3 regions of the Marinobacter sp. VGCF2001 genome follow, and region 1 is predicted to be linked to each of the others. Evidence: predicted binding sites of a transcription regulator. Region 1 holds the regulator's gene; each other region holds the start of a gene.

Evidence for each region. Region 1 encodes FliA, which starts transcription of late flagellar genes. Its sites were predicted from a motif close to CTAAAGTTTNNNNNNNNNNNGCCGNTAA; they were not measured.
Region 2: a site for FliA is predicted at 2,717-2,744, ahead of ACP2AU_RS00435 (methyl-accepting chemotaxis protein). Genes of this name have one in related genera too.
Region 3: a site for FliA is predicted at 7,852-7,879, ahead of ACP2AU_RS05260 (methyl-accepting chemotaxis protein). Genes of this name have one in related genera too.

What each region holds. Positions count from the first base shown of each region.
Region 1 covers NZ_JBNFVX010000001.1:598,302-608,097, reverse strand. The annotation lists gene flhA (flagellar biosynthesis protein FlhA) at 1-651, shown strand, start outside; gene flhF (flagellar biosynthesis protein FlhF) at 707-2,002, shown strand; gene ACP2AU_RS02820 (MinD/ParA family protein) at 2,073-2,885, shown strand; gene ACP2AU_RS02815 (RNA polymerase sigma factor FliA) at 2,918-3,661, shown strand; gene cheY (chemotaxis response regulator CheY) at 3,816-4,199, shown strand; gene ACP2AU_RS02805 (protein phosphatase CheZ) at 4,221-5,006, shown strand; gene ACP2AU_RS02800 (chemotaxis protein CheW) at 5,025-7,157, shown strand; gene ACP2AU_RS02795 (protein-glutamate methylesterase/protein-glutamine glutaminase) at 7,191-8,339, shown strand; gene ACP2AU_RS02790 (flagellar motor protein) at 8,339-9,079, shown strand; gene motD (flagellar motor protein MotD) at 9,098-9,796, shown strand, end outside.
Region 2 covers NZ_JBNFVX010000001.1:99,627-109,422, forward strand. The annotation lists gene ACP2AU_RS00430 (hypothetical protein) at 1-739, shown strand, start outside; gene ACP2AU_RS00435 (methyl-accepting chemotaxis protein) at 763-2,649, opposite strand; gene ACP2AU_RS00440 (GNAT family N-acetyltransferase) at 2,865-4,385, shown strand; gene ACP2AU_RS00445 (hypothetical protein) at 4,545-4,943, shown strand; gene ACP2AU_RS00450 (helix-hairpin-helix domain-containing protein) at 4,987-5,604, shown strand; gene senB (selenoneine biosynthesis selenosugar synthase SenB) at 5,649-6,707, opposite strand; gene ACP2AU_RS00460 (putative selenate ABC transporter substrate-binding protein) at 6,789-7,667, shown strand; gene ACP2AU_RS00465 (ATP-binding cassette domain-containing protein) at 7,667-8,317, shown strand; gene ACP2AU_RS00470 (PhnE/PtxC family ABC transporter permease) at 8,336-9,796, shown strand, end outside.
Region 3 covers NZ_JBNFVX010000002.1:446,616-456,411, forward strand. The annotation lists gene ACP2AU_RS05205 (cytochrome b/b6 domain-containing protein) at 121-804, shown strand; gene ACP2AU_RS05210 (c-type cytochrome) at 815-1,276, opposite strand; gene ACP2AU_RS05215 (hotdog fold thioesterase) at 1,434-1,859, shown strand; gene ACP2AU_RS05220 (substrate-binding periplasmic protein) at 2,032-2,832, shown strand; gene ACP2AU_RS05225 (diguanylate cyclase) at 2,833-3,795, opposite strand; gene ACP2AU_RS05230 (YchJ family protein) at 3,943-4,401, shown strand; gene ACP2AU_RS05235 (rhodanese-like domain-containing protein) at 4,410-4,790, opposite strand; gene rarD (EamA family transporter RarD) at 4,935-5,834, shown strand; gene ACP2AU_RS05245 (DUF3565 domain-containing protein) at 5,831-6,049, shown strand; gene ACP2AU_RS05250 (LysR family transcriptional regulator) at 6,066-6,947, opposite strand; gene ACP2AU_RS05255 (cation diffusion facilitator family transporter) at 7,041-7,814, shown strand; gene ACP2AU_RS05260 (methyl-accepting chemotaxis protein) at 8,036-9,712, shown strand.

The sequences.
Region 1 (9,796 bases):
ACCGTTGTGGCCACCCATCTGAACCAGATCCTGCAGAAACACGCCCATGAGCTGATTGGCCATGAAGAGGCCCAGAAATGGCTGGATCAGCTGGAGAAGATCTCGCCCAAGCTGGCCGAGGAGCTGGTGCCGACCACTATTTCTATCAGCATTCTGCTGAAGGTTTTGCAGAACCTTTTGAAAGAGGAAGTGCCGGTTCGGGATATGCGCTCGATTGCCGAGGCTATTGTGAACGTGCATCCCCGTACCCAGGACCCGAAACTGCTGACCACCGTGGCTCGCCAGGCTTTGCGGAGGATGATTGTTCAGAGTATCTGCGGAAACGATGCCGAAATCCCTGTGATTACCCTCGACCCAGACTTGGAACAGTTATTGCTGAAGTCTGTTCAACAGAGTCAACAATCCGGCGGTCAGGATGACATCGGTCTGGTACTCGAGCCCAATATGGTGGAAAAGTTGCAGCGCTCCTTACAAGACAGCGTGCAGCGCCAGGAGATGCTCGGCAAGCCAGCCATCCTGCTGGTTTCCGGGCCCTTGCGGCCAGTGCTGGCGAAGTTTGCCAGCTATGGAGTAGAGCGCTTGCACGTGCTCTCGTACCAGGAAATCCCGGATAACAAACAGATCACGATAGTCGCCTCGGTCGGTCAATAAGCCGGCGGAGTATCACGGGAAACCAACGGGTTTGCCGGCGGGAGGATGAAATAGCATGAAAGTAAAACGGTTTTTTGCACAATCCATGGCAGAGGCTCTCAAGCAGGTAAGTCATGAAATGGGGCCGGATGCCGTTATTCTGTCTAATCGCCGGGTAGATGGCGGTGTCGAAATCGTGACAGCGCTCGACTACGACGAAAACATGGCGCGCCAGCGTTTGGGCGATAAAGCCGTAGACGCGACTAACGGTTCACGCCTGGCGGAAATGCAAGCCGACCAGCATCGCCAGTTGGAGGCCGAGCTCAACCGTTCCAGGAGTCGCATTCGCGAGGTCCGGGAAAAGCGGGCGGGCGGCGGTACTCCGCAGGCCGACGCCGTTGACGCTGCCGACTTTTCGTCGCTGCTCTCTGATGCGAAGGCGGAAAGCCAGGCCGATGCCGGTGCCGGCGGTTACGCTGACGAGTTAGCGAGTATGCGTGCGGAAATCAGTTCGCTGCGCGACCTGGTGAGTGGCCGCACTGCCCCTGCCCAACCGTCGGAGCCAGGGTGTAATCCGGTTCAGCAGCGGTTGGCCGAGCGGTTGCAGGAGTTTGGTCTGGGGGCAGACCTGTCTGGTTCGCTTGCCCGCAGGCATCGCACGGGGCGGTTGGAGGATGGCTGGAAGCAGTCACTGAAAATGCTTGCCACCGGTGTGCGCACTGGCCGGGAGGACTGGTTGGAGGCTGGCGGCATCTATGCTTTGGTCGGGCCCACCGGTTCCGGAAAAACCACGACCATTGGCAAATTGGCGGCTCGTTACGTCCTCGAACATGGGGCTGATTCCCTGGCGTTGGTAACCACCGATCGTTATCGGGTTGCCGCCCATGAACAGTTGTTCGTGTTCGGCCGTATTCTGAATGTGCCGGTCCGTGTGGTTGATGAAAGCCATACGCTCGACGATATCCTGGGAGAGCTTTCCGATCGCCATCTGGTGCTCATCGATACTGCCGGCCTGACCAGTGCCGACCGGGGGTATCAGGAACAGTTGGCAGATCTCGCCCGCTGCGACCACAATATCCGTACGCATCTGGTGGTCTCGGCGACCAGTCAGCCACGCATCATGAAATCCGTCTGGCATTGCTATAAGATGGCGGATCTTGCAGGCTGCATCATCACCAAGATCGATGAGGCGCTAACACTGGGCGAGGCGTTGGGTTTCGTTATGGAAACCAGTTTGGCGGTAGCCTGGTATACAGACGGCCAGAAAATACCCGAGGATCTTCACCGTGCGTCAGCGGTTCCGCTGGTTCGCCTGGGTGTCGAACGGCTCAGGACGGTACAGGGTGCCGAGGCCATTGCAGAAGGCGCCTGAGTTATGCTGGCAACCGACACAACATCGGCCTCGTGCCCGACCAAGAACGTAGTGAGAGACTGATAACAGTATGAGCAGACCACATCCGGTTCAGGTGATTGCGGTTTCCGGCGGCAAAGGCGGTGTCGGTAAGAGCAACGTTTCGGTCAACCTCGGTATCGCCCTTGCTCAGAAGGGGCGGCGGGTGGTCTTGCTGGATGCGGACCTGGGCCTTGCCAATATCGATGTTTTGCTCGGCATCACCGCCAATCGCAATCTCCAGGATGTCCTGAACGGCGACTGCGACCTCAAGGAAGTGCTGGTAAATGGTCCTGGTGGCATCAAAATCGTGCCCGCATCGTCCGGAACCCAGCGCATGACCCAGCTCAGTGCCATGGAGCACGCGGGGCTGATCAACGCGTTCAGCGAACTGGGAGACCAGATCGACGTCCTGATCGTAGATACCGCGGCCGGCATTTCGGAGTCGGTGGTCAGTTTTCTCAGGGCCTCCCAGGAGCTTCTGCTGGTGGTCTGTGATGAGCCCACATCAATTACCGATGCCTACGCTCTGATCAAGCTGATGAACCGGGACTATGGCACCAACCGTTTCCGCATCCTGGCAAACCAGGTCCGTAACGAGCAGGAAGGGCGTCATCTCTTTGAAAAACTGACCCGGGTCACCGAGCGTTTTCTGGATGTGGCACTACAATACGTGGGTATCGTGCCTTACGACGAGGCCGTCAAGAAAGCGGTTCAAAGGCAGAAAGCCGTGCTGGATGCCTACCCGCGGGCGAAAGCTTCCATCGCCCTCCGGGCGTTGGCTGAAAAGGTGGACAGCTGGCCGTTACCGTCGTCCCCCCGTGGCCACCTGGAGTTTTTCGTGGAACGGCTCGTCGAAGTCTGATCTGAATCCAGTCCTACAAGAAAACCGGATACATGACATTGGCGAAAAATCTGGGAATTTACCATCACGCTGGTGCTGCCAATCCTTCTGATCTGATTGAAGAGCATGCGCCACTGGTCAAGAAAATCGCCCTTCATCTGATGGCCAGGCTGCCTGCGTCTGTCCAGCTGGAAGACCTCATGCAAGCCGGCATGATCGGGTTGCTGGAGGCGGCACAGCGATACACCTCGGGCAAGGGCGCAACCTTTGAAACCTATGCCGGTATCCGTATACGTGGCGCCATGGTGGATGAAATCCGCAAAGGCGACTGGGTGCCCCGTTCCGTGCACCGTAATTCCCGGCGTATTGCCAGCGCTATCAAGGCCGTAGAAGACCGTACCGGGCGCGAGGCCCAGGACGCCGAGGTAGCCGAGGAGCTGGGTACCGGCCTCGACGAATACTACGCGTCCCTGGCGGACGCCAACAGTGGCCGACTTTTTAGCCTCGATGAGCTCAATGAATCCGGTGAGCTGCCGATAGAAGAAGCGGAGAGCAGTGATAATCCCCTCGACGGGATTGCGTCCGGTGCGTTTCAGCGGAGTCTTGCGGAAGCCATTGAGCAACTGCCTGAGCGGGAAAAGCTTGTATTGAGCCTTTATTATCAGGAAGAGCTGAACCTGAAGGAAATCGGGGCGGTGCTGGGGGTCAGCGAGAGCCGGGTGAGTCAGATTCATAGCCAGGCAGCACTGCGCCTGCGCGGTCGGCTATCCGATTGGCAGGATGATGGCAAAGCCTGACGGACAAAGCGCAGTGTTCCTGTTCGCTGTGTAGCTTTTGGTAACCGGTGCTTTACAACGTGCGCAAACGCCACACAATAAGCGGTTAAGGTAGCAGCCTGCTAGACTTTCAAAAGGCTGAATGAATTCCGGGTGTTACTGACTGGAGGTCCCATTGGACAAAAATATGAAAATCCTCATCGTGGATGATTTTTCCACGATGCGACGAATCATCAAGAACCTGCTTCGAGATCTTGGCTTCACTAACACGGATGAAGCTGACGATGGCAACACGGCGTTACCCATGCTCAAAAGTGGAAAGTACGACTTCCTGGTGACGGACTGGAATATGCCCGGTATGTCGGGTTTTGACTTGCTCAAAGCGGTCAGGGCTGATGAAAATCTGAAGAGCCTGCCAGTCCTCATGGTGACAGCGGAAGCCAAGCGGGACCAGATTGTCGCCGCGGCCCAGGCCGGGGTGAACGGTTATGTGGTCAAGCCCTTCACGGCAGCCGTACTCAAGGAAAAGATCGAGAAAATCTTCGAACGAATCCAGTAACCAGAGGTCGGATGGCTCGTCATGAGTGATAGCAAACAGAACCATCAGAGCCTTGATCCTGAGGTGGCTGAGAAGCTGCAGAAGCAGGCTGCCGACCTGGTCGAGAACGTTAACGCCGGGAATTATGCTGAGGCGATGACTCTGATCAATGAACTCGGTGAGGTTCGGGATCAAAGTCTGTACCGGGAAGTGGGGCGACTGACTCGCAGCCTCCATGAGGCAATCCGGAATTTTCAGATAGACCCGCGCAATGCCGAGCAGAAAGAGGCATTGTCGAAAATGAGCGATGCCTCGGATCGCCTGGCCTACGTCGTACAGATGACCGGGCAGGCGGCGAACCGGACCATGGATCTGGTGGAGGAAAGTATGCCAGTGGCCCATGCCATGCGGGACGAGGCTGTGGTCCTGCGGGATGAATGGCAGAGGCTGCGCCGACGCGAGATGGAACCGGCAGAGTTCCGGGAGTTGTACGGCCGTATCGATAAATTCTTCGTCAGTCTGAGCTCGGATTCTGACAACCTTTACCAGAATTTGTCAGAAATTCTGCTTGCCCAGGATTTTCAGGATCTTACCGGACAGGTTATCCAGAAAGTCACCGCTCTGGTGAAGGAAGTGGAAGACAACCTTCTCAGTCTGGTTGTGATGGCCAGTCACGTGGATCAGTTGACCGGCACGGTTCACCAGATTGAAGAAAACGAAGAATCGGCCGAGAAAGGGGTGGGCCCCCAGATCAAGGCTGAAGAACGGGAAGATGTAGTTTCGGGGCAGGACGACGTAGACGATCTGCTGTCCAGTCTCGGATTCTGATAATAAAGAGGGTGACGCATGGCGTTAGATGCTGATGAAGAGATCCTGCAGGACTTCCTGGTTGAAGCCGGCGAGATACTCGAAAAGTTGTCGGAGCAGCTGGTGGACCTGGAGCAGCATCCTGACGACAGCGATCTGCTGAACGCCATTTTCCGTGGCTTCCATACCGTCAAGGGCGGCGCTGGTTTTCTGCAACTGGAGGCGCTGGTTAATTGCTGCCACTCTGCGGAGAACGTGTTCGATATCCTCCGTAATCACAAGCGTACGGTCACCTCGGATCTCATGGATGTGGTTTTGGAAGCGCTGGACCACGTGAATGCCATGTTCGAGGAAGTTCGCAACCGCGAGGAGCCAACGCCTGCCCCGGATGAACTGATCGCAGCCCTCAACGACCTGGCCAAACCTGAGGCAGACGATGCCCCGGAGGCCGATGCCTCACCGGAAAAAGCCTCTGAAGCCGAGCCTGAAAGCACTGCTGCCGCTGACCAGGGCGATATCACCGACGAGGAATTCGAGCAGTTGCTGGATGCATTGGCAGACGAGAAATCCGACGGCCAGACACCCGCAGCAAGTGAATCCGCCAGCACTCCAGCGGATACCGGCAGCCAGTCCGATAGTGACGAAATCACTGATGATGAATTTGAGGCGCTGCTCGATCAGCTCCACGGCAAAGGTCAGTTCTCGGCTGCTCCAGTGGAAGAGGAATCGACGCCGGCCGCAGAGTCGCCGGGCAGCGCTTCCGAAGCTGCCTCCGGGAATGCGGATCTGATTTCCGACGACGAGTTCGAAAACCTGCTGGACGAACTCCACGGCAAAGGTGCTGGCCCGAGTGCTACCCCGGCCGGGCATCAGCCGGAACACCCGGCTGTTGCTGCCAAAGCCGAGCCCAAATCCAGGCCCGAGCCAAAGAAAGCCGATCCTGCTGCCGATAAAAAAGCGGCCGCCAAATCTGCCCCGGCGCCCGCGCCCGCCCGGGAGGCTGCGCCTGCCGGAGAAACGACGGTACGCGTGGATACCAAGCGGCTTGACGACATCATGAATATGGTCGGTGAGCTGGTGCTGGTGCGTAACCGTTTGCAGCGCCTGGGGTCCGAAAGCGAAGACGAACATATGCACAAAGCGGTTGCCAATCTCGATGTGGTGACCACCGATTTGCAGTCGGCTGTGATGCAAACGCGGATGCAGCCGATCAAGAAAGTATTTGGCCGCTTCCCCCGGGTTGTCCGCGACCTTGCCCGCAGCATGAAGAAAGAAGTTAATCTGGTCATGCACGGCGAAGAAACGGATCTGGACAAAAACCTCGTTGAGGCCCTGGCTGATCCGCTCGTGCATCTGGTCCGAAACTCCGTTGACCATGGTGTGGAAGCGCCGGATGTCCGTGAGGCCGCAGGCAAGCCGCGAGCCGGAACAGTGACCCTCTCGGCAGAGCAGGAGGGGGACCACATTTTGCTGTCGATCGTAGACGATGGCGCTGGAATGGACCCCAACGTCCTGCGTCAAAAGGCCGTGGATAAGGGGCTGTTTGACCAGGATGCCGCAGACCGACTGACCGACAACGAATGTTTTAACCTGATTTTTGCCGCCGGCTTTTCGACGAAAGAACAGATTTCAGACGTTTCCGGCCGGGGTGTCGGCATGGATGTGGTGAAAACCAAGATCGGCCAGTTAAATGGCCAGATCAATATCATGTCTGACAAGGGCAAGGGCACCAGCATCATCATCAAAGTGCCGCTGACCCTGGCGATCATGCCGACGCTGATGATCATGCTGGGCGATCAGTCGTTTGCATTGCCACTGGTGAACGTGGTCGAAATTTTCCATCTGGACCTGACCAAAACCAACATTGTTGATGGCAAAGAATGCATCGTTGTGCGTGAGAAAGTCTTCCCGCTGTTCCACATCAAGCGCTGGCTGGTTCACGGGGCGGCAGGCCAGGCCGAACCGGAGAATGCGCACGTGGTGATTGTCGCCATGGGGACGAAACAGGTTGGCTTTGTGGTGGACCAGTTGATTGGCCAAGAAGAGGTGGTCATCAAGCCGCTGGGTCGGGCGCTTCAGGGGACGCCAGGTATGGCTGGCGCAACCATCACCGGCGATGGTCGTATCGCGTTGATTATTGATGTGCCGAGCCTCCTTCAGCATTACGGCTGAACAGGAATTTCCGGGATTGTGTAGGAGAAATGGATGACAGTTTCTGTCCTGGTCGTAGATGATTCAGGCTTCTTTCGAAAACGGTTGACGGAAATTCTGACGGCTTCGGGCCAGATCAAAGTGGTAGGCGCTGCCACCAATGGGCGCGAAGGGGTGGAGCTGGCAGAAAAGCTGCGTCCCGATGTTATTACCATGGATTACGAGATGCCGGTGATGGACGGCATCTCGGCCGTCAGAGAGATCATGCGCAAGCACCCCGTGCCGGTGCTGATGTTTTCATCTCTGACTTACGAAGGGGCGCGGGTTACGCTTGATGCCCTTGAGGCCGGGGCGGTGGATTTTCTGCCCAAGAATTTTGAAGAAATCGCCCGGGATACCAGCCAGCTTCAGAAGATTCTGATCCAGCGCATTCTGGATGTTGCCGGCAGTCGCCCGGGAGGCCGGGCAGCAACGGTCGCCCCGAAGCCGGCGGCACCCGCCGTGCCGGAGGCGCGCCGTCAGCCGGCTGAACGCTCCGGTACACGGCTGAACCGGCCGGCAGCGCCCGAATCCCATAAGGCACCGTCTGCCGCCGAGCCTGCTCGCAGGTCTGGTCGTAAAACCGCGACAAAGCACTACGGCGTGGTTGCCATTGGTACATCCACGGGTGGGCCGGTTGCGCTGCAAAAGGTGTTGACACATCTGCCTGCCTCGTTTCCCGCACCTCTGGTTCTGGTGCAGCATATGCCAGCCAGCTTTACGCCGGCCTTTGCCGAGAGGCTGAATAAGCTGTGCCGCATTGAGGTGCGCCAGGCGGAAGATGGCGATGTGCTTCGTCCCGGGCTGGCGCTGCTGGCTCCGGGCGGCAAACAGATGATGGTCGAAAATCGCAGCGGTCAGGCTCGGATTCGCATTCTTCCGGGCGATGATCGTTTGAATTACAAGCCGTGCGTGGATGTTACTTTCGGGTCCCTGGCGAGGAGCTTTCCGGGTAAGACGCTTGGTCTGATTCTGACCGGCATGGGCGCCGATGGCAAAGATGGTTGCCGGATGATGAAACAATCCGGTTCGGTGATCTGGTCGCAGGACGAGAAAAGCTCTGTGATCTATGGTATGCCCATGGCGGTGGCCAAAGCAGGGCTCAGTGACGAAATTCTGCCGCTTGAGGATATTGGCCCCCGGTTGGTTGAAGGGGTGAGCTAATGGATATTCTGAGCCTGCTCGGAATCATCCTCGCGTTTGTGGCGATACTGGGTGGTAATCTGCTGGAAGGTGGCGCCGTAAGTTCCCTGTTCAATGGTCCCGCGGGGTTAATTGTGGTTGGCGGAACGCTGGCGGCAACCATTCTGCAAACTTCCTGGCCCATGCTCAAACGAGCGTTCAGTCAGATCCGCTGGGTCTTTGTTCCTCCGTATATTTCTCTGGAAGATGGTATTGGCAAAGTCATTGACTGGAGTGTAAAAGCCCGTAAGCAGGGTTTGCTGGGGCTGGAAGGGCTGGCTGAACGCGAGGCGGAACCCTTCGCCCGCAAAGGGCTCCAGTTGCTTGTCGACGGTGCCGAGCCGGAGTCTATCCGGAGTATCATGGAGGTGGATCTGGAGAACCGCGAGCAGCGGGATCTGGAATCTGCACGGGTCTATGAGGCCATGGGCGGTTACTCGCCAACCATCGGTATTATCGGTGCGGTTATGGGGCTTATTCAGGTGATGACCAATCTGGAGGACCCTCAATCCCTTGGTGGCGGTATCGCGACCGCGTTCGTGGCAACGATTTACGGCGTGGCGCTGGCCAACCTGTTGTTTTTCCCCGTGGGTAATAAACTGCGGGGTATCATCAGGGAGCGCTCGCGCTATGAGGATATGATGATTGATGGCATCATTGCCATCGCCGAGGGTGAGAACCCGAAATCCATTGAATTGAGGCTGCGGGGCTTCCTGCAGTAACCCGGGCCAGGGCTTGCTATGCGCCGTCGCAGACCACCTCAGGACGATCTTCATAACAAAGAGCGCTGGCTGATTTCCTACGCCGACTTTATCACTCTTCTGTTCGCTTTTTTCGTAGTGATGTACTCTGTTTCTTCGGTAAACGAGGGCAAATACAAAGTGCTCTCGGAGACCTTTACCGGCGTATTCAACGCACCGCAGCGCTCCTTGCAGCCCGTGGCGGTGGGCGAACAGCCGGTCCGGGCGCCAGAGCAGGACCGGCAAGACGTCATTGCTCCGCCGGTCGCGGAGGCACCACGAAACTCCGAGCTTGATGCCAGGGATCGTGCCGAGGCCCTGCGCTCGATGGCCAATCAACTGGCCATGGAGTTTGACGAGCTGATCACTCAGGGCGTTGTAAGCCTCGAAACCAGCAGCGAGTGGATTGAACTGAACCTCCCTAACAGTATGCTTTTCAGCAGCGGCGATGCCGAGCCCCATTATGATTCGTTCGAGGTGATTGAAAAAATCGCCGGTGTGCTGAAAGGGCGGGATAATGCGGTCAAGGTTGAGGGATTCACCGATAACCAGCCTATTCGCACCAGTCGCTTTCCCTCCAACTGGGAGTTGTCCACCGCCCGGGCAGCTGCAGTGGCCCGAATGCTGATGATGGAGGGCGTTGAACCTGAACGCCTTGCCGCCGTTGGTTACGGCCAGTATCAACCGGTTGCCCGGAAC
Region 2 (9,796 bases), 500 kb from region 1:
CGAATTCGACGATTTCCGGATTGTCCGCAGTGCAGTCATCAGCCAGGGGCGCGCTTTGCGGGAGCTCGCCAACCCCCGAAGAAAGCTGCTTGATATTGCCAATATGGCCACTTCGGCGGAGCGGGAATCCTACGTGAAAGCCATTCCTGTGCCGCTAGACGGTGGTTTGTTGGGGTTCAGGGTGTGTCTTACGCTGCCAGAGCACCTGGCCCTGTTTGACGGAGTCGAGACCCTTGAGGACTTCCGTCAGCGCAATATCCGGATCGGCCAGGGATCGCACTGGCCGGACACTGAAATTCTGAAGGCAAACGGTATAGGCGTGGTCACGCACGCCCGCTACGAAATTCTCTTCGGGATGCTTAGGAATCAAAGGTTCGAGTGTTTTGCCCGCAGCGTCAGCGAAGTGCTTTTCGATATTGAGCACAACAATGCCGAAGATCTGGTGATCGAGCCCGACCTGCTTCTGGCTTATCCGATGCCCTCTTACCTGTTCGTGGCACGCGGGGACCATGAAACAGCACAAAGATTGCGGCTGGGGCTGGAACGGGCCATCGCAGATGGAAGTTTCGCCGTGTATCTCGACACCTGGTTCGGTAAGGCGGTTTCAGAACTCGGGCTGGATCAGCGGACCATTCTCACGCTTGCCAATCCCTATTTGAGCGAGGAATCGCGGCACATCGGGCGGAAGGCGCTGGAAAACCTTATCCGGCTGCGAAACACACTTGAACAGTCACAATAACAGGCCGTCCGTGGCACGGTATGCTAGACCTTGAAGCGGGTAACCCGATCGCTCAGAGTGCCGCCAATGGTTTCGATATGTCCGCTGTAGACATCGTTCTCACTGGCTGACCTGGCCGCCTCCTGCCCCTGATCGGCAATCCGGGTGATGGACGAGTTGAGCTCCTCCGTCACTGACGTCTGTTCCTCTGAGGCGGTGGCAATCTGGGATGTCATCTGACTGATTGCCGTGATCGCGTCGACAATACGATTCAGCGACTCCATGGCATCCTGGGCTTTCTCCATACTGACATTGGAGACTGCTGTAGACGCCTTCATCACCTCGACTGCATCATTGGCACCCTTCTGCAGTCGCTCAATCATATTGTTGATTTCTTCGGTAGACGACTGCGTGCGCTGGGCAAGATTTCTCACCTCGTCGGCCACCACCGCAAAACCGCGGCCTGCATCCCCCGCCCGCGCTGCCTCAATGGCCGCGTTCAGGGCCAGCAAGTTGGTTTGCTCGGCAATACCCTGAATAACTTCAAGTACGGTGGTAATTGAAGATACATCTTTACCCAGCGTATCAATTACTTCGGCAGCCCCGTTAATCTCGCCCGCCAGCTTTTGCACCGCATCCCGTGATGCGGTGACGGTCTCAAGCGACCCACGGCTTTCCTGGTCTGCATTCTCGGCAGCCTCGGCGGTTTGCTGTGCGTTCTGGGCGATTTCTCCGGCCGCTGCCGACATTTCATTAATGGCCGTTGCGATCATGTCGATTTCATGCTGTTGGCCTTCGACGCTGTTTCTGCTGTCGCTGGATGTTTGGCGCAGAGATTTTACGTTCTCCTCAAGCTCGTCACTGCCCTCTTTTACTTGCCGGACCACCTGCTGGATGTTGGCAACGAACGTGTTGAAGCTGGAGGCCAACTGGCCGAACTCATCCGATGTGGTGTCGTCCAGGCGCTGCGTCAGATCCGCCTCCCCCGAAGCAATATCCGACAGGGCTTTATTCAGGCGGCGAACCGGGGCCATAAGCGTGCGAATGCCGAAATGCAGAATAACCAGTGCAATCAGCAGGCCCACAACGGCAATGGTCATGCCGGTTGCACGGGCAGCAACCACAGGCTCCTGGATTTTGTCCCAATTGACCACTGACCCCATATACCAGTCGACGCTACGGGCTTCAGAAATCGGGAAAAATGCCGCACTCCAGGTGGTATCCTGACGCTCGAACTGCCTGGGCGTGCCGTCAAGCGATGGAGCAAACCCAAGAAGATCGTTTACATTCTGCCCCACCAGCGATTCGTCCGGGTGGAACAAAATCGTTCCCTGCCGGGTGACCAGAACCGCATAACCGGCATCGCCGAGCGTGATGGTGGAGAGCAGTTCCTGAATGGCATTCAGCGTAATATCCATGCCCGCTACGCCCCGGAAAGCGCCGGAAGACACCGGCGCTATTGCAGACAACAGCGTCTCGCCACTCTGGGCATCCTGGTAAGTTTCCGTAAAGGAAGCCCTGCCCTCATTCATGGCCTGTTGATACCAGGGGCGCTGACGGGGATCAAAGCCGGCAGGCAGGGAGTCTTCGATTTCCTGGGTGCGCATCAGCATCCGGCCGGTACTGGTTCCAACGTAGACGTCTTTCGCGCCGCTGGCCCGGGTCATACCATTTAAAATATTGCGAGCCATCGCCTGGGTTCGAACATCTTCAAGCGACGCTGCGACCGCTTCGGTCATGTCCAGGCGTGTGTTGAGCCAGTCGGCAATGCTGGCCGTACTTTGTTTCACCGCATCATCGAGCATTGCAGTGACATAGGTATTCGTGGTTTTCTGCAGTCGTTGATCTGCCGAGAACGTAAAGACAGACATGATGACCACAACCAGAACGCCAACGGCGAGCAGTAATTTTTGGCCGAACGTTAATTTCACGTGGGAATTCCTCCTGTAAGCGCCCGACGATGATACCGCTCAGGCTGCTGAAGCGCAGTTACTGTTCGTATCGGCCAGAACAGCAAAGGCTTTAATACCTATTTAGTGCATAAGACAACGTTGTCGGCTTGGGGGTCGAGTGGTTCAAACGCTCGTCTGCTAGAATGCCCGGGCAAGTCTACCTGACAGTCACAGTTAAACGATGGAGAGCGTTAATGGCCCATGAAGAGCTGCACCTTAATCTGCGCAACCTGAACCTGGATGACTATAGCCAGCTTCAGGAGCTAATGGATCGGGTTTATAACGATATCGGTGGTGCGTGGCCGAAGGAGACGATCAAAGCGCTGGTAGAACAATTTCCAGATGGCCAGATCTGCATCGAGGAAAGCGGCCAGCTGGTCGCAGTGGCCCTGACCGTCAGCGTGAAATACGAGCGGTTCAGCAACCCTCACGCCTACGACGACCTCATCCTGCGCAACGAGAAGATCTGGCATAACCCCAACGGCGACTCACTCTATGGGCTGGATGTGTTCATCGACCCGGAATACCGTGGCTACCGCCTGGGCCGGCGACTTTACGAAGCCAGAAAAGAGCTCTGTCGTTCCATGAATCTGCGGGCCATTCTTGCCGGCGGGCGCATTCCAAACTACTTCAAGTACGCCGAACAATACACGCCGGAAGAATATATCCAGCGGGTAGACCGGAAAGAAATCTATGATCCGATTCTGACCTTCCAGCTGTCCAACGATTTCCAGGTTACCCGGCTGATGCATAAATACCTGCCGGAAGATCAGAAATCCCTGGGCTATGCCACGCTTCTGGAATGGAGAAACATCCTCTATACGCCGCCTTCCCCGGTCCTGAGTGTCAAGAAAACCCAGGTGCGCATGGGGGCGGTTCAGTGGCAAATGCGGGAATTTACCTCCGTAGAAGAAGTACTCGAACAGGTAGAATACTTCGTGGACGCACTCTCTGATTACAAGAGCGACTTTGCCCTGTTTCCGGAGTTTTTCAACGCCCCGCTGATGGGGCTGACCGACCAGATGGACCAGACCCGCGCGATTCGCTTTCTGGCCGGATTCACCGAACAATTCCGGAATGAAATGTCAGAGATGGCGGTGAGCTATAACATCAACATCGTAACCGGCTCGATGCCATTGATTGAGGATGATCGCGTTTACAACGTTTCCTACCTGTGTCACCGGGATGGCCGGGTGGACGAGCAGCGCAAGGTGCATATCACCCCGCACGAGCGTCGAGACTGGGTCATAGAGGGCGGTGATCGTTTTCAGGTGTTCGATACAGACGCTGGCCGCGTTGCGATAATGATCTGTTACGACATCGAATTCCCGGAGCTGGGCCGGATTGCGGCCACCCAGGACGTCGATATCATTTGCGTTCCATTCTGGACCGACACCAAGAACGGTTACCTGCGGGTTCGTCATTGCGCCCAGGCCCGGGCTATTGAGAACGAATGCTACGTAGTGATCACAGGCAGCGTGGGGAATTTGCCGAAGGTAGAGAACCTGGATGTTCAGTACGCACAGTCTTCGGTATTCTCACCGTCCGACTTCGCCTTCCCCCACGATGCGGTGATGGCCGAGACCACGCCCAATACCGAAATGATCATGTTTTCAGATATGGATCTGGAAAAGCTCAAACTGGTCAGAAACGAAGGCTCTGTGACCAACCTGAAAGACCGCCGGGTTGATATGTACGAGCTTAAAACCCGTTAACCAATGCTTGTGGCCCCGGCAGACGGGGCCAATTCCTGATTATTTCCATGAACGAGCCAGGGTAGATGGCTGACAGCATTGCCAAAAGTTTTTTGCCCGTCTATTGTTTAATTACTGTTCAGAAGATCTGACCGACTTCACTTTCAGAGCAAGTGTTTCATGAACGAAGAATTACCCGATCTGGTTGCGCGATTCCGGGTTCGACACGGGATTTTCCGCCGGGAAACCGTGGAAGCCAGGCTTTACGAACTCGACAGCTTCGGTTGCGTGATGAAAACGGATAAATTGTTTGAGCCCGGCGACACCGTGGTGCTGGAGTTGGTCATGGATATGCCCTTTGAAGAGATTCGCGCCGGTGGCTTGACTGCACTTGTTACCGAGAAGAGAAAGCACTGCAGCAATTTCTTCTACTCGCTTGATTTTGTAGAGCTTAATAGTCGTGACGGCTCACCGACTTCAGACAAGCTGAGGCGCATACGTGAAGTGTTGCTCAAGAAGCAGAGCCTCAAATCCAGGCGTGGCTCCAGCCCGCCTGCCAACACGCAACAGATGGCCTGATACCCACTTTTTTCATTTGCCAACTCTCGTAAGGAGACAGTCTATGGCCAAGAAAGCCAAGCCAAGCGTTGATAAAATCGTCAAAAAAGTAAACAAAGAATTTGAGAAAACCTCGGCACAAATCGAGGGTTTGATCAATGATGCCCTGAAGCAGTTCGATAGTTTGCAGAACCAGGTTCAGGAACCGGTGCGCAAGCTACTGAAAGATATGGATAAGCTGCGCGACCGGGAAATGAAGCGTTTCAATGACGAGTTTGAGCGCCGCATGGATGAGTTCCATGAGCTGCAGTCCGCCCTGCTTGAGCGACTTGGCATGGAAGGCAAAGGTAGCGACCAGGCGCCCGAAAAACGCCAGGCGGACACTCAGGACAGCAAGCCCGCCGCCGCGAAGAAGACGGCGCCCAAGCCTGCGGCCAAGAAGAGTGGCGCGACCAAAACCAAGGCCGCAAAGCCCAAAAAGGCAGCCAAGCCGAAAGATAACAGCGACCTGACCCGTATCAAGGGCATCGGGCCGGCCACGGCCAAAAAGATGCAGGACGCTGGCATTACCACCATCGAGCAAATTGCCCATCCCAGCGATGAAGATCAGCAGAAGCTTGAAGCCTTCAAGAGTGTAAAAGGCTTCAGCGAACTGCCAGCTGAAGCCCAAAAGGTGTTATAACACCCTGAAACCGGCTCGCTGTCACGGGTAGGCTATTTATCGGCCTACCCGTCTCCATAGCATCTTGCAAGAGCAGTCAATAAGCTCTCGCGCTCTTTTTCGGGCGTGAACGAGGGAGCCAGTTCCAGAACTCTTCCGCGCAATTCTGCCAAAAATTCGTTATCCGTTTCTGCGCGCCACATCAGTTCAGCCAACGCATGATCATCTTTCGCCGGGAAGTATCCGGGATAGTCATCCCCAAGCAGCCCCCGGTTACCCGGAATGTCAGAGGCAAGAACAGGCAACCCGGCGCGGCACGCCTCAGACACCACGTTAGCCCCGCCTTCCATTACCGAACTGATCACCATCAGGTGGCTGACCGCCATCAGGTTGTCCAGCTGGGCGCGCTCCAGCTGCCCCAGATAATGAAACCGGGGATTGCTCCGGCTCTCATCCAGTGCTTTTTCATGCCATTCCGGGCTATGGGCCTTGCCTGCGCATGACACAACAATACGGGAATCGTCCGGCAGATGCCGGCAGGCCCAGGCCGCTCGCAAAGAATCCTTTTCATCGCGCAAGTGCCCAATCACGCAAATGTGGAACTCACCAGGCTCTGTGCGGGACGCGCCCGTTACAGCGGGCCTGGGTGCTGATTGCCGCAGGCACAACAGTTTTTTGTGATAACGCGGGGGGATATCGGCCGCCACCTTGTCGTGAAGGCCAATCAGCAGATCGGCGGCATCCATTGAACAGTGGGTGGTTTGTGGGGCCTCGTGCTGGTAACGGTAGATATCCGTGCCGGTAAGTACCACGATTAACGGCCGTTTTGGCCACAATTCGCGATACCGCGCAACAGCCGCTGCGCTTCGCCAGGCGTGCAGGGCGATCAGGCAGTCCGGCTCCCCGTTGTGGTAATCGGTAACCACTTCAACCTGATGGCCCGCAGACTCGAGCAACTGCTGCCAGCGCTTGGCTGTGGCCCGGTTGCCCGCCTTGGAGTCCGGCCCGGCCGGCGTAACGATGGTCAGTTCCATGGGGTTCACTGTTTCGGATTTGGCAAAATTCTGCCTGCGACATGGCGCGGGGTAAAGCCCGGTCTCGTACAGCGGTTCAGACTTGACCAAAATCACGGTATCCTTAACCGGTTTTCAGGCACATGGCAACATTTCATAAGAAACCACACCCCCGCAAAGGAATGATTCGTTATGACAATCCGTAATCTCAGGAAATGGCTGGCAACCGGTATTATTTCTCTGGCCGCAGCGACCACGGCGCAGGCGGACACTTTCGTGTTTACCGCCATTCCAGATGAAGATGAAACCAAACTGGTGGAGCGCTTCCGGGGTGTGGCTGATTACCTGGAGCAGCAACTGGATGTCGAGGTGCGTTATATCCCGGTAAAATCCTATGCTGCGGCTGTGTCTGCTTTCCGAAACAACCAGGTGCAGCTCGCCTGGTTCGGCGGCTTGTCCGGCGTTCAGGCACGCCGCCTGGTGCCTGGCTCCGAGGCTATTGCCCAGGGCGTTGAAGACCAGTCCTTTGAGACTTACTTCATTGCCAACACCAGCACCGGCATCCAGCCCGCCGATAATCTGGCAGATCTGGAAAAAGGTTTTCGCGGCAAAAACTTTACCTTCGGCTCCAAAGGCTCTACCTCCGGGCGGCTGATGCCGGAGTTCTATCTTCGTGACGTGTTCGGTGAAGCGCCGGAATCGTTTTTCTCGCGCGTGGGTTTCAGCGGCAATCATACCCGGACATTGCGCCTGGTTGAGTCCGGAACCTACGAAGTTGGCGCACTGAACTTTAAAGTCTGGGAGAAAGAACTGGAAAATGGCAACGTCGATCCCGACGCCGTCCAGGTTGTCTGGAAAACCCCGGGCTACCCGGATTACCAGTGGACCATTCGCGGCGATGTGAACGAGCGGTTCGGTGATGGCTTCAAACAGAAAGTGGCTGAGGCCCTGTTGAACCTTGAAGACCCGGCCCTGCTCGAGAGTTTTCCACGTTCCGGCTTCATCCCTGCCACGAACGACGACTACGAGCCCATTCGCGCAACGGCGGAAAACATCGGAATTCTGGATTAATGTCAGGGTTTGATTTCAAGGGCCTGACCGCCAGTTTCGGAGGAGAACGGGTTATTGGCCCGCTCTCCTTCCGCGTTAATGAAGGTGACCACATTGGCCTGGTCGGCAAGAGTGGTGCCGGCAAATCCACACTCATTCGCCTGCTATATGACAATCTGCTGGGCCAGGCGTCGCTAGTACCTCAAGACTTGGGGCTGGTCAATGCGCTGCCGGTGTTTCATAACGTGTTTATGGGGCAGCTTGACCAGCATTCCGCCTGGTACAACACGCTAACCCTGTTGCGGCCTTTCCAGCGAGACAAGAGTGCTGTCAGTGCCTTGTTAGCGGAGATGAGGATGCCCGAAAAACTCTGGACGCCCGCGGCCACCCTGTCTGGCGGCCAGCGGCAACGGGTTGCAATTGCCAGGGCTCTCTACCGGCACGCGCCTACCCTGCTGGCTGACGAACCCATTTCCGCACTCGATGGCCCCATGGCTACGCAGGTGATGACCTTACTCACAAGCCGGTTTAACACCAGCGTTGTTGCTCTGCATGATATCGATATGGCGCTCGCGCATTGCTCACGTATTATCGGCATTCAGAATGGCCAGATTGCCCTGGATCAACCTTCCAGTGAGCTGACCGCAACCGACATTTCCGCACTTTACTGACAGGCATCGATCCAGAGAATGTTCGCCTATCCGACCGTACGAGCCAGCCTGATCTTTGTAGCCGTGGCGTTGCTCGGGCTGTTGTTTGCCGACATCGCCATTACCACCGCCAATCCATGGCAGGATCTCGGTCGTTTCTTCCTGGGCGTGGCTACGCCAAACTTTTTCAGCACCGAAGGCTTGATGACCGCGCTCTTGCGGACCGTGGCGTTCGCCTTTGTTGGCGTTACCCTCGGCAGTCTATTTGGCTTTTTACTGGCACTGATTTATCGCTTCTTGCCGGTGCGATTATTTTGCGCCTTTATCCGCGCTATCCATGAACTGTTCTGGGCTCTGATCTTCCTGCAATTTTTCGGGTTTCATCCGCTCACCGGCGTGCTGGCCATCGCCATCCCCTACGCCGGCATTTTCGCCAAGGTTTATTCGGAAATTCTGGAAGAGGCGGACCCGGAACCGGCGCGTATTCTGCCGCCGGGCACCCCCTCTCTGGCGGCCTTTCTGTACGCAAAGATCCCGGATTGTTGGGTGCAGATGAGAACCTACACGGCCTACCGCCTTGAATGCGGCCTTCGCTCTTCCGCGATTCTTGGCTTCGTGGGGCTGCCAACCCTGGGGTTCTACCTGGAGTCCTCGTTTTCCCAGGGCCTCTATTCCGACGCCGGCGCCATGCTGATTTTGTTCTATGTTCTGATTGCAACCATGCCGCTCTGGTTGCGGCCGAAACTGCTGCCGATCTATGTGCTGGCTGCGCCGTTTTTCCTGGGTGAAGGCCTGCCAATCGTGTGGGGTAATGTAGAACGATTCTTCACCCAGGACATTATCCCGTCGCCCATTCGAGATGGTGAGGGCATGGCAGAAATCTGGGCTTGGCTGGCCGACGTCATGGTCACCGAGGCTGGGCCGGGCATCTGGAATACGGTGGTGCTAACCCAGATAGCCCTGGTAGCGACAGGGCTTCTGTCCCTTCTGGCTTTTCCGCTGATTTCCAGGCACTTCGGCGGCCCGGTCCGGCGTACGTCTGGCCATGTACTGCTTGTTATAGCCCGGTCTACTCCCGAGTACATTCTCGCCTATATCCTCCTGCAACTCTGGGGGCCTTCCATGTTGCCTGCGGTGGTCGCTCTGGCACTGCACAATGGCGGGATTATTGGCCACTTGATCGGGCGGCAGACCAACAGCCTGCATCTGCGCCCGGATGCGCCCACCGGCTTTTCCCGATACAGCTGGGAACTGGTACCAAGGGTCTATCGCTCGTTTCTCGCGTTCCTGTTTTACCGCTGGGAGATCATCATGCGCGAGACTGCAATACTCGGTATTCTGGGTATTTACACGCTGGGCTTCTACGTCGACAGTGCTATCCAGAACATCCAGTTTGATCGCGCGATGATCCTGATTCTGATTACCGCCCTGCTAAACATCGGAGTCGATATCCTCGGGCGCCACATCAGGCGCAAACTCGCGCTGCAGACCATGCCCACC
Region 3 (9,796 bases), on a different contig from region 1:
CGATCCACAAGGTTACGGATGCCTTCGGGTCGCTCAGACGGTATATTCAGGCGCGATGGAACTTAGGGTGCTTACGTTGGTCTGTGATCGTTTGACAGGTTTCAAGGCAAGGGAATTGATATGCGTACAATCCGGTTGTGGGATTTGCCCACCCGTTGTTTCCACTGGCTGCTGGTACTTGCCGTTGTCGGTTCGGTAGCGACAGTCAAGCTTGGCGCCGGGTGGATGGCCTGGCACGAGCGTTTCGGGCTGGCGGTGGTGGGGTTGCTGGTGTTTCGTCTGGTCTGGGGCTTTGTCGGTTCGACCTACGCCCGTTTCGCGCAGTTTGTCCGCGGCCCTAGAGCTTTGATGGGCTATCTGTCGGGGCAGTGGCAAGGGGTGGGGCACAACCCGCTGGGGGCTTTGTCGGTGTTGGCTATGGTTGCCCTGTTCGGGTTTCAGGCGGCTTCCGGTCTGTTTGCCAATGATGATATCGCGTTCAATGGCCCGCTCTACCCGCTGGTTTCCTCTGGCTGGAGCGATACGTTAAGCAGCTGGCATCGTCTGACAGAGTGGGGGTTGTATGCCGTGGTTGGTCTTCATGTTGCGGCCGTGCTTTTTTACACCCATGTGCGCAAAGACAACCTGATTCGCCCCATGATCAACGGGCGCAAGCAGGTCCGGGATGGCAGTGGAACCGATGCCCGGGGTGGCGGCTGGTTCGCTTTTCTTGTCGCGCTCGGAGTTGCAATCGCCGCGGTCTGGGTGGCGAGCGGTGGCCTGGTGCCACCGCCGCCTCCACCGCCACAAAACCTGGGCTGGTAATGGCCCCGGGTTATTCGGCGCGGAAATTGTCGTGACAGGCTTTGCAGGTTTCGCCGACCTTGGCAAACTGGCGCGCGATTGCGGCCTTGTCGCCGCCCGCAGCCAGTTCCTGAAGCGTATTGGCTTCGCGTACAAAGTTGACCGCAACTTCCTGAACCTTCATCGGTTCCTCGAAGAACTCCGGTTTCAGGCGGGTGTTTTCGGCCCGGTCGTTGGCGCTGTCGCGGCTGTACAGCACGCTCATGCCGGAGTTGGCGACCGCGGCAATGGCGTTGGCGGCGGCTGCCACCTGCTTCTGGTCAAACTGAACGGAGCCTTCAACGGCCTGAGCCTTGATTTTACCCATGTTCCAGGCCGCAAACTGGTAGGCTGACTGGCGGGTTTCTATCTGGTCTTCCACGCTCATCTGGGCGACAGCAGGCGATGAGATTGCAGCAGCGAGCAGCCCGGTGGCAAGAAAACGAATATTCATAACAGGTCCCTCTCTTTGGTTGTTTGGTTGATCGTGTTGGTCTGACAGGCCAGTGTGCGTCAAAACCTCAAAAAGGCATGGTTATGAGTATGCTACCTGTATAGACTCATGCCTGACAGTTATAAGAGACGAAAGTTCAATCTGGAGAATTTGCACGATGTCTATCTGGACGGTTACGCCCAACCTGGAACAAATGGCCGAGGCGAGCAAGAATACGGCAGTCAGCCACATGGGGATCGAGTATCTGGAGCTCGGGGATGATTATGTGCGAGGACGTATGCCGGTGGATGAGCGTACCGTGCAGCCGTTCGGTATCTTGCATGGCGGCTCCTCGGTATTGCTGGCGGAAACCCTGGGCAGCATGGCCGCCAACTGCTGTCTGCGGGACAAAAACACGGTCGCCGTGGGGCTGGATATCAACGCCAATCACATTCGCCCGGTAACCGGTGGCTGGGTTTATGGCACGGCAAAGGCCATCCATCTCGGTAGTGCCACGCAAGTCTGGGAGATACGTCTGGAAAATGAGCAGGGCAAACTGACCTGTATCTCGCGCCTGACCATGGCCGTGACCAAACGCCGGTAACTTTGTTCCGGGCGATCACTCGTCTGAACGGTGTTAGTTTGATAAATATCAACGTTTTGCGCACCCACGGCCAGGCTACACTGCTATACTCCCATTAGTTGTTTTCATAAACTTTTGTCAGAGTCACTCAGCCGAAATGGGGTCTGGGTGCGCAAGATTGCGGGGGTTCTTGTTGTCCAGGTCGCGAACGCTGTTTTATGCCATTCTGCTGTTCGGGTTTCAGGCGTCCGCCGTACTTGCTAATTCCGGTAGCCGTTGTGACACACTGGTGGTCAGTGGCAACCCCGAGTACCCGCCTTTGTTGTGGCCCATGAGTGAATCGCCTGATCAGCTCACGGGGGCTGTCCCCCGCTTTCTCCAGGAAGTGGTTGAGCCTTTGGGCATTCAGGTGGACGTGCGCAATATCGGTTCCTGGGCTCGGGTGCAGCGTCTTGCCGAGCTGGGTGAGACTGATCTGGTGGCCGGCGCATTCATTACCTCCGAGCGAATCGGCTACATGGATTATGTGCTGCCGCCGATGACGCATCTGGACACCAATGTCTGGGTCCGGAAAAGCCAGGTCTTCGAGTACCGGCACTGGCCCGATCTCAGGGGCAAAAAGGGCAGCACCCTGATCAATAACAGCTTTGGCCAGCGGTTTGACCGGTACGCCGCGGATCAACTGGACATCCTGGGTGTCCGCTCCATCCGGCAGTCGTATCTGATGGCCGAAATCGGGCGTGTTGACTACGTGCTTTACGAGTTGTTGCAAGGCCAGGTCAAGCTCAGGAAATACGGGTTGGCTGACACCTTCGTAGCCCTGGAACCACCCATCAGCAGGGAGGGGCTGTTTTTTGCTTTTCCCAAACGTTCCAAGTGCAATACGGAGCGCCTTAGAGAAGCCTTCGCCGACAATCTGTTCCGGTTAAAGGAACAGGGCCGCCTGCAGGAGCTGATCGATATCTACGCTGACCAGTACCTTGAGGCTCAGTGACTACCCGGCCGCGTCCAGAGAAATTCTGGATCGGCCTTCACTTTTGGATCGGTACATGGCTGTGTCGGCCCGGGACATCAGATCTTCCAGTTTGGTGTCCCTTGGCAACAGAGCGCTGATGCCGAAACTGGCGGAGGGCGAGACCGTGTCATCGCCAGCGTTTACAGACGCCGATGGCATCAGGGAATGCAGTCGCTTTGCCAGTTCCTCGGCCAGCTCTGGCCTGGTGTCGGGCAGCAGTATTGCGAACTCTTCACCGCCGATGCGGGCCACGATATCGCAGTCACGAATCCGGGCTTTCATCAGGGCCGCGACCCGTTCCAGAACGGCATCACCGATCTGATGACCGTAGCGGTCGTTGATTTGCTTGAAATGATCAAGATCCAGCATGATCAGTGTCAGTGGGTGCCCGTGCCGCTGCGCCCGGCGAAACAGCTGCAGGCCAAATTCGAAGAAGGCGCGGCGATTGTGTAACCCGGTGAGAGGATCTTCCATAGCCGCAGCCTGCGCCCGCTCGTTGGCTTCCCGCAGGTCCAGCTCTGCCTGTTTGCGATCAGAGATATCGGTGGCAATCTCGAGCCGGACCAGCCGCCCATCGGTCCAGCGAATGGCCTGATCCCGGCACTGGTACCAGCGCTGGTCCAGCGGATTCTGGAATTCCCATACGTGGGGGGCAGTGGGGTTTTGGTTGGCATCAACCAGCAGGTGATTTGTACAAAAATCGCATGGTTTTTCGCTGTTCTGAAGTACCTGCCAGCATTTGCGGTTGTTGATCGCGCCCCATATTCGTCGGCCGTACGCGTTCATATACAGGAGGTCGTGGGTCTCAAGGTCGGACACATAGACAAGCGCGTCGATGTTATCGAGCACGGCCTGCAGCCCTTCAGGGGGAGTCTCGTCTGCTGTCGAGGCCACCTGCTCCGGAAAAGCGGGCAAATTGATCGACGGTATGCCGGATTTCATGGGAATGTCGCTGTCTGGTTATTATTGGGTCTGGTTGACGTGTCACCCGTGTTTTACGCCACCGTGCGAAAAAGGTTTCACGAAGCCGTAAATTCTTATGGCGTCTGCCGAGAAAAGAATGATACCGCAACAGAGGCAAAATCCAGTATGAGTGAGTTTGACCCCGATAACCAGTGTTACTGCGGTTCCGGAAAACCATACAACGCCTGCTGTCAGCCGTTTCATGGCGGGGCCGCGGCACCGACGCCGGAAACGTTGATGCGTTCCCGTTTCAGCGCGTTTGTGCTGGCAGACAGCGACTACCTGCTCGCTACGTGGCATCCGGATACCCGGCCTCCGGCACTGGATCTGTCGGGTTCTCCGGCCTGGGTGTCACTGCAGGTGCTTTCGGCCAGCGCACGGGGCGATGCCGGCAAAGTACACTTCCGGGCACTGTATCGTGCGGGCAGTGGCTGGGGCTATCTCGAGGAAAATTCGGACTTCAGCCGTATTGAGGGGCGGTGGCTCTACCGTGAGGGTGAAACCACCGAAGGGATGCTGAAGCCCGGCCGTAACGATCGCTGCCCCTGCGGCAGCGGAAAAAAGTACAAGGCCTGCTGCCTGTGAATGGTCCGTTACTCGAATTTGGGCAGGTCTGGCTGGGCCACTTCCCTGCCGGCTTCCACCCAGGCATCGAAGCCGCCTTCAATGGATTTTACGTTGATGTACCCCATGTCTTTAAGAGCTCTGGCACTCAGGGCTGCACGGCCTGAAGTTTTGCAATAGAGAACGATATCCATCTGCCGGTTCTCCAGTGCCGGATCATTGGTGAATTTGAATTCCAGCATACCCCGCGAGATGTTCACGGCCCCGGGGATATGAGCGGCCCGGTATTCGTCGGCGTCCCGAACATCCAGCAACAGATCGGCGTTCCTGATCGCTGTTTCGGCGCTGGCAAGCGGTACTTCCTCAATGTGTTTTTTGGCTTCAGCCACAAGATCGTGGGCGGTTTTCATGATCGCTCTCCCTGAACAAAGGTGTGGTTTTTCAGAGTAAGGCATTTACCCCGGCCCCGTCATCTTCAGTGGCCTGTGACCAAGGCATTAGCGCGATCACAGTCCGGACTGTGATAGATTAGCGGGCTGGATGATGAGGAAGCTATGAAAGCATTGAGTGACACCTCCAAGGGTGTGGTTTACGGGCTTGCCGCCTATAGTCTGTGGGGGAGCTTCCCCCTGTATTTTGCTCTGTTCGAGGGAGTTCCTGCCTGGGAAGTGCTGATTCACCGGGTGATCTGGTCCTGCCTGTTTCTCGCGCTGGTGATATCGTTGCTGAAACGCTGGCCGCCTGTGGTCGCTGCGTTGCGACAGCCTCGCCGGCTGGGTTACGTTCTGGGGTGTGCGGTGTTTATCGCGCTGAACTGGGGCATTTATATTTACGCGGTGGAAACCCGCCACGTGCTGCAGGCCAGTCTCGGCTATTTTCTGACGCCGCTGGTGAATGTTGCCATGGGGTTGCTGGTGCTCGGTGAGCGTATTTCCCGGCTCCAGGCGGTCGCCGTGGGGCTGGCGGCGATGGCGATTTTGTATCAGTTGCTCTTGCTGGGCGAGCTGCCCTGGATCACCCTGGTGCTGGCTTTCAGTTTTGGCACCTACGGGTTGATGCGCAAGAAAGTCGAGCTGGATGGTTTGTCCGGTTTGTTCGTCGAAACCCTTTTGCTTCTGCCGTTGGGTCTGCTGACGCTGGCCTGGCTGTCATCCAATGGGCTGTCGCACTTCTCGGATGATCTGGGTAGTGGTTTGCTGCTGGCGTCCAGTGGCATTGTCACGGCGATACCGCTGCTGGCGTTTGCCGGTGCCGCCCGCCGTTTAACGCTCTCGACGGTCGGTTTTCTCATGTACATCAATCCCACCATCCAGTTCCTGATTGCCCTGTATGTGTTCGAAGAGCCCCTGAGCCAGGCGAAGTTGTTAAGCTTCGTGGCCATCTGGCTGGCGCTGGGAATCTACTCCTGGTCGGCGTGGGTTGGTCGGCCCAGAGCAGAAAAAGGTGTTCAATGAAGCAATCGATCACCGGTTATCATCAGGACCATGAGCAACACTGGGTGGCGCAACTGGCCTGCGGTCACAACCAGCACGTGCGCCATGATCCGCCGTGGATCAACCGCCCCTGGGTAGTCACCGCCAGTGGGCGGCAGTCCATGCTGGGGTTCGAGCTCGATTGCAAGAAATGCGACACCGGCGATCCGGCGGACGACCGCCCCACTGGTGCTTAAAACGCTCTTTGGCCCGTTAAGCCAGAGTTTCCAGATAGCGTTCCAGTTCGTTGGCAAGCCAGCCCACCACGGCGCCGCCCTGCGCCTGTTCGGCTTCCAGTGCGCTGAACACCTTCCACCAGCGGGCGCTGCGGTGATGAATGGTTTTCAGCTGTTCCTTTCTTAACGCTTCGGCAATCAGCGGCAGGGGCAAGTCCGCCCAGCCGGCGCCATCAATCACGGCATCCATGATCAGTTCGTACTGGGTGAACGCCAGATAATTTGCCGTTTCCGGAGATTCGGCCACCAGCTGCGCATCCTGCATATACGCCAGGGTAATCTCGGTATGGCTGACCAGATCGTCCTGGGTGACCCGTTTCAGCTGGCTGAGCGGGTGGTCGGGGGCGGCTACGGTCAGCATCCGGACATCGGCCAGTTCCCGGAACCACTGGTACCCCTCGTTCAGCTGTTCGGGCATCAGCCCGTACGCCACATCAACCGCCTGGCTGCCTACCAACGGCGGTAACTCCCGGGGCGAGGCCAGATACACCGACAGGCTGGTCTGGGGAAAACGTTGTTTCAGACGCCGCAGAATACCCCTCCAGATATCCTCCGGAATGGCATCGTCCCGGGCTATGCGCAATACCGATTCAGCGCCGCTCAGGTGATGCTGGCACCGTGCCTGTATCTGCCCGGCCACCTGGTCGAAGCGCCGGCAATCGGTGAGGATGGATTGGCCGATGGCCGTCAGATGCAACTGATTGCCGCTGCGTTCGAAGAGTTCCACCCCCAGCTCGTCTTCCAGGGAAGCCAGCACCGTACTCACCGTTGTGCGGCTGCGATGAAGCTCCCGGGCGGCGGCGGCAACGCTGCCATGGCGCACCACGGCAAGAAATATTTTGATCTGGGAAGTTTTCACGAGGCTCCTGCTGCGCCGGATTTTCCGTCGCTCAGCGACTCACGCCGTCTGGGCAAAGTCGATAATATGGCCGGCAATTCTCAGGAGGTCAAAATGTTTACTTCTCTGGCGCGGGAAAATCTGGCGCTGACGTTATCTGCTGCCGGTGCCGGCCTGTTTGCGATTGCCGGTATCGCCTGGGGCCTTTGGGCCGATTCCCTGGTGATTCTTTTCGACGGCGCCTATTCCCTGATCAGTCTCGGATTGTCGCTACTATCCCTCTACGCTGCCAGCCTGGTGCGCCGGCCCGCCAGCGAAGATTATCCCTACGGCATGGGCGCGGTGGAACCGCTGGTGATTGCGGTCAAGGGGCTTGTGATTGGTCTGGTTTGTGTGGTGTCTCTGGTGTCGGCCGTGGTGTCTCTGCTCCAGGGCGGTCGGCCGGTGGCGGCCGGTATGGCGACGGTTTTCGGTGCCGTGAACGTAGTGGGGTGTCTGGCGGTGTGGGGCTACCTGCGCTGGGCCAGCATTCGCAATGATTCCGGGCTGGTCAGGGCAGAGCAGCGCCAGTGGTTGATGGATAGTGCTCTGAGTGCCGCGGTGATGATCGGATTCGCCATCGCCTGGGGGCTGGAACACAGCGAATGGTCAGAGTTTGCAGTGTACGCAGACCCGGTGATGATGCTGTTGATCTCGTTCTACTTTATGACGGTACCGGTAAAAATGGTGATGGAGTCGGTGCGTGAGCTTCTGCTGGCCGCGCCCAGGGATGAGGCACTGGAGGATATCCAGGAAACGCTTGCGCACATGGGGCTGAATCCCGATCAGGTGAAAGTGGCCAAGCTGGGCCCTAACCTGCTTCTGGGCGCCCGGATGATTCGCATCTGAAATACATCACTAACGCCAAACTTTAGTCGGATATCCGCTCAAGTCGTTTCCATTGTGGTCGATAAGTAGTTTAACGTATCGGGCTTGTTGTGGCGGGTTTGTTGACACACTGCCATATCCCGGCTGCAACACCCGCCCAGGGCGTCTTCATTCCTCGACGGCGCCGTTCTGTGATTTTTGCGAGCTATCGATCTAACGACTGTTACACCGGAGTAGTAACCATGGCCTTTATGAGCAATCTGACGATCAGGACTCGACTCTTGTTGGGCGTTCTGGTGCCGGTTCTGATTACGGCGGGCACCATTGCCTGGATTACGGCAAGCCAGATAAAAGCAAACGGCGAAGCTGAATTGGAGAGGCTGGAGCAGGGGTTACTTGATGCCCGCAAGGAAGGGCTGAAAAACCTGGTGGAAGTAGCCAAGGATGTGGTTCTGGATGCCAAGAATAATTCCGGATTGTCGGGGGAGGCCGCCAAGGAAGAAGCCAAGAAGCGGCTCAGGGAGATTCGCTTTGGTGGTGGCAACTACGTCTTTGCCTACACCCGGGACCGCTACAATCTCGCGTACGCTCCGGATCCGTCGATTGAAGGGCCGGTGTCCAACCGCAATCAACTGAAGTTACTCGACGGCTTGTTCGGGGCGGCTGAAAAGGACGGTTTTTTCGGCTACGAGTGGCCGAACCCCAAATCGGGTGATGTAGAGCCCAAGGTATCGTTCACCACCCTTATTCCCGGTTGGGACTGGATGATTGGTGCCGGTGTCTACGTGACGGACATCGAGAAAGTCGTGGCAGCAACCAAGAACGACATCGACGATGCCATGGCAGAGGCGATGGGGTTCATTCTTCTGGTGACCATCATTGTTGTGGTGGCGGCTCTGGTAATCGGGCTGTTTATTGGCCGGACGGTGACAGTCCCATTGAACAACGTCAGCAGCATGATGCGAGAGATTGCCGATGGTGAGGGCGACCTGCGCCAGCGCTTGCCGGAAGACGGTAAAGACGAGCTGTCGGTTCTGGGCCGTCGATTCAATCATTTTGTCATCAAGATCCAGAACACCATCCGCGAAGTGGGCTCCACCACCGATCAGGTTGCCTCGGCTGCGGAAGAACTCAGCCGGGTTGCCAATGAAACCCGCCAGTCGGTGCAGGAGCAGGGCTCGGAAACCGATCAGATTGCCTCGGCTATCAACGAAATGGCGGCGACCATCCAGCAGATTTCCGGGAACGCCAACGAAGTGGAAGGGGCGGCCTCGGATGCAGACCGCATGGCCAAAGAAGGCGGTGAGACGATCAACAGCGCTCAGGGGGCAGTCAATCAGCTGACCCAGGAAATGGACCAGACCGCGAGCAGCATTAATGCTCTGGCCGAGAAATCGAACGACATTCAGCAGGTGCTGGATGTGATTCACGCGGTGACCGAGCAGACCAACCTACTGGCCCTGAACGCGGCTATCGAGGCGGCACGGGCCGGCGAGCACGGCCGGGGTTTCTCGGTGGTGGCGGATGAAGTGCGACAGTTGGCCAAGCGTTCGGCGGAATCCGCGGACCAGATCCGGGAGATGATCGATGGTTTTGTGACCGAGTCCAAGGCGTCGGTGGAGCGAATGAATAACTCCCGCCGGAGTTCCGAGGCGACGGTTGAGCGTATCAATCATGCCACCACGGCCCTGAACACCATCGTGACTTCCGTGACCCAGATTCACGATCAGGTCACGCAGATTGCCACTGCGGCGGAACAGCAAAGCCAGGTGGCGGAAGAGATTAACCAGAACGTGGTGCGCATTGTCGATGCCGCCCAGCGCAGTGACACCGGCGTAACCCAGACCAACGAGGCCAGCCACGAACTGGCGCGGCTGGGCGAGCATCTGCGTGAGCTGATAGGCCAGTTCAAGATCTGATTCACGCGGACCCTAAAGCCGGCCCCGCCACATTGGCGCGGCCGGCTTTCCGCTTTATGATGATCCGCATATGCCCATAATCGA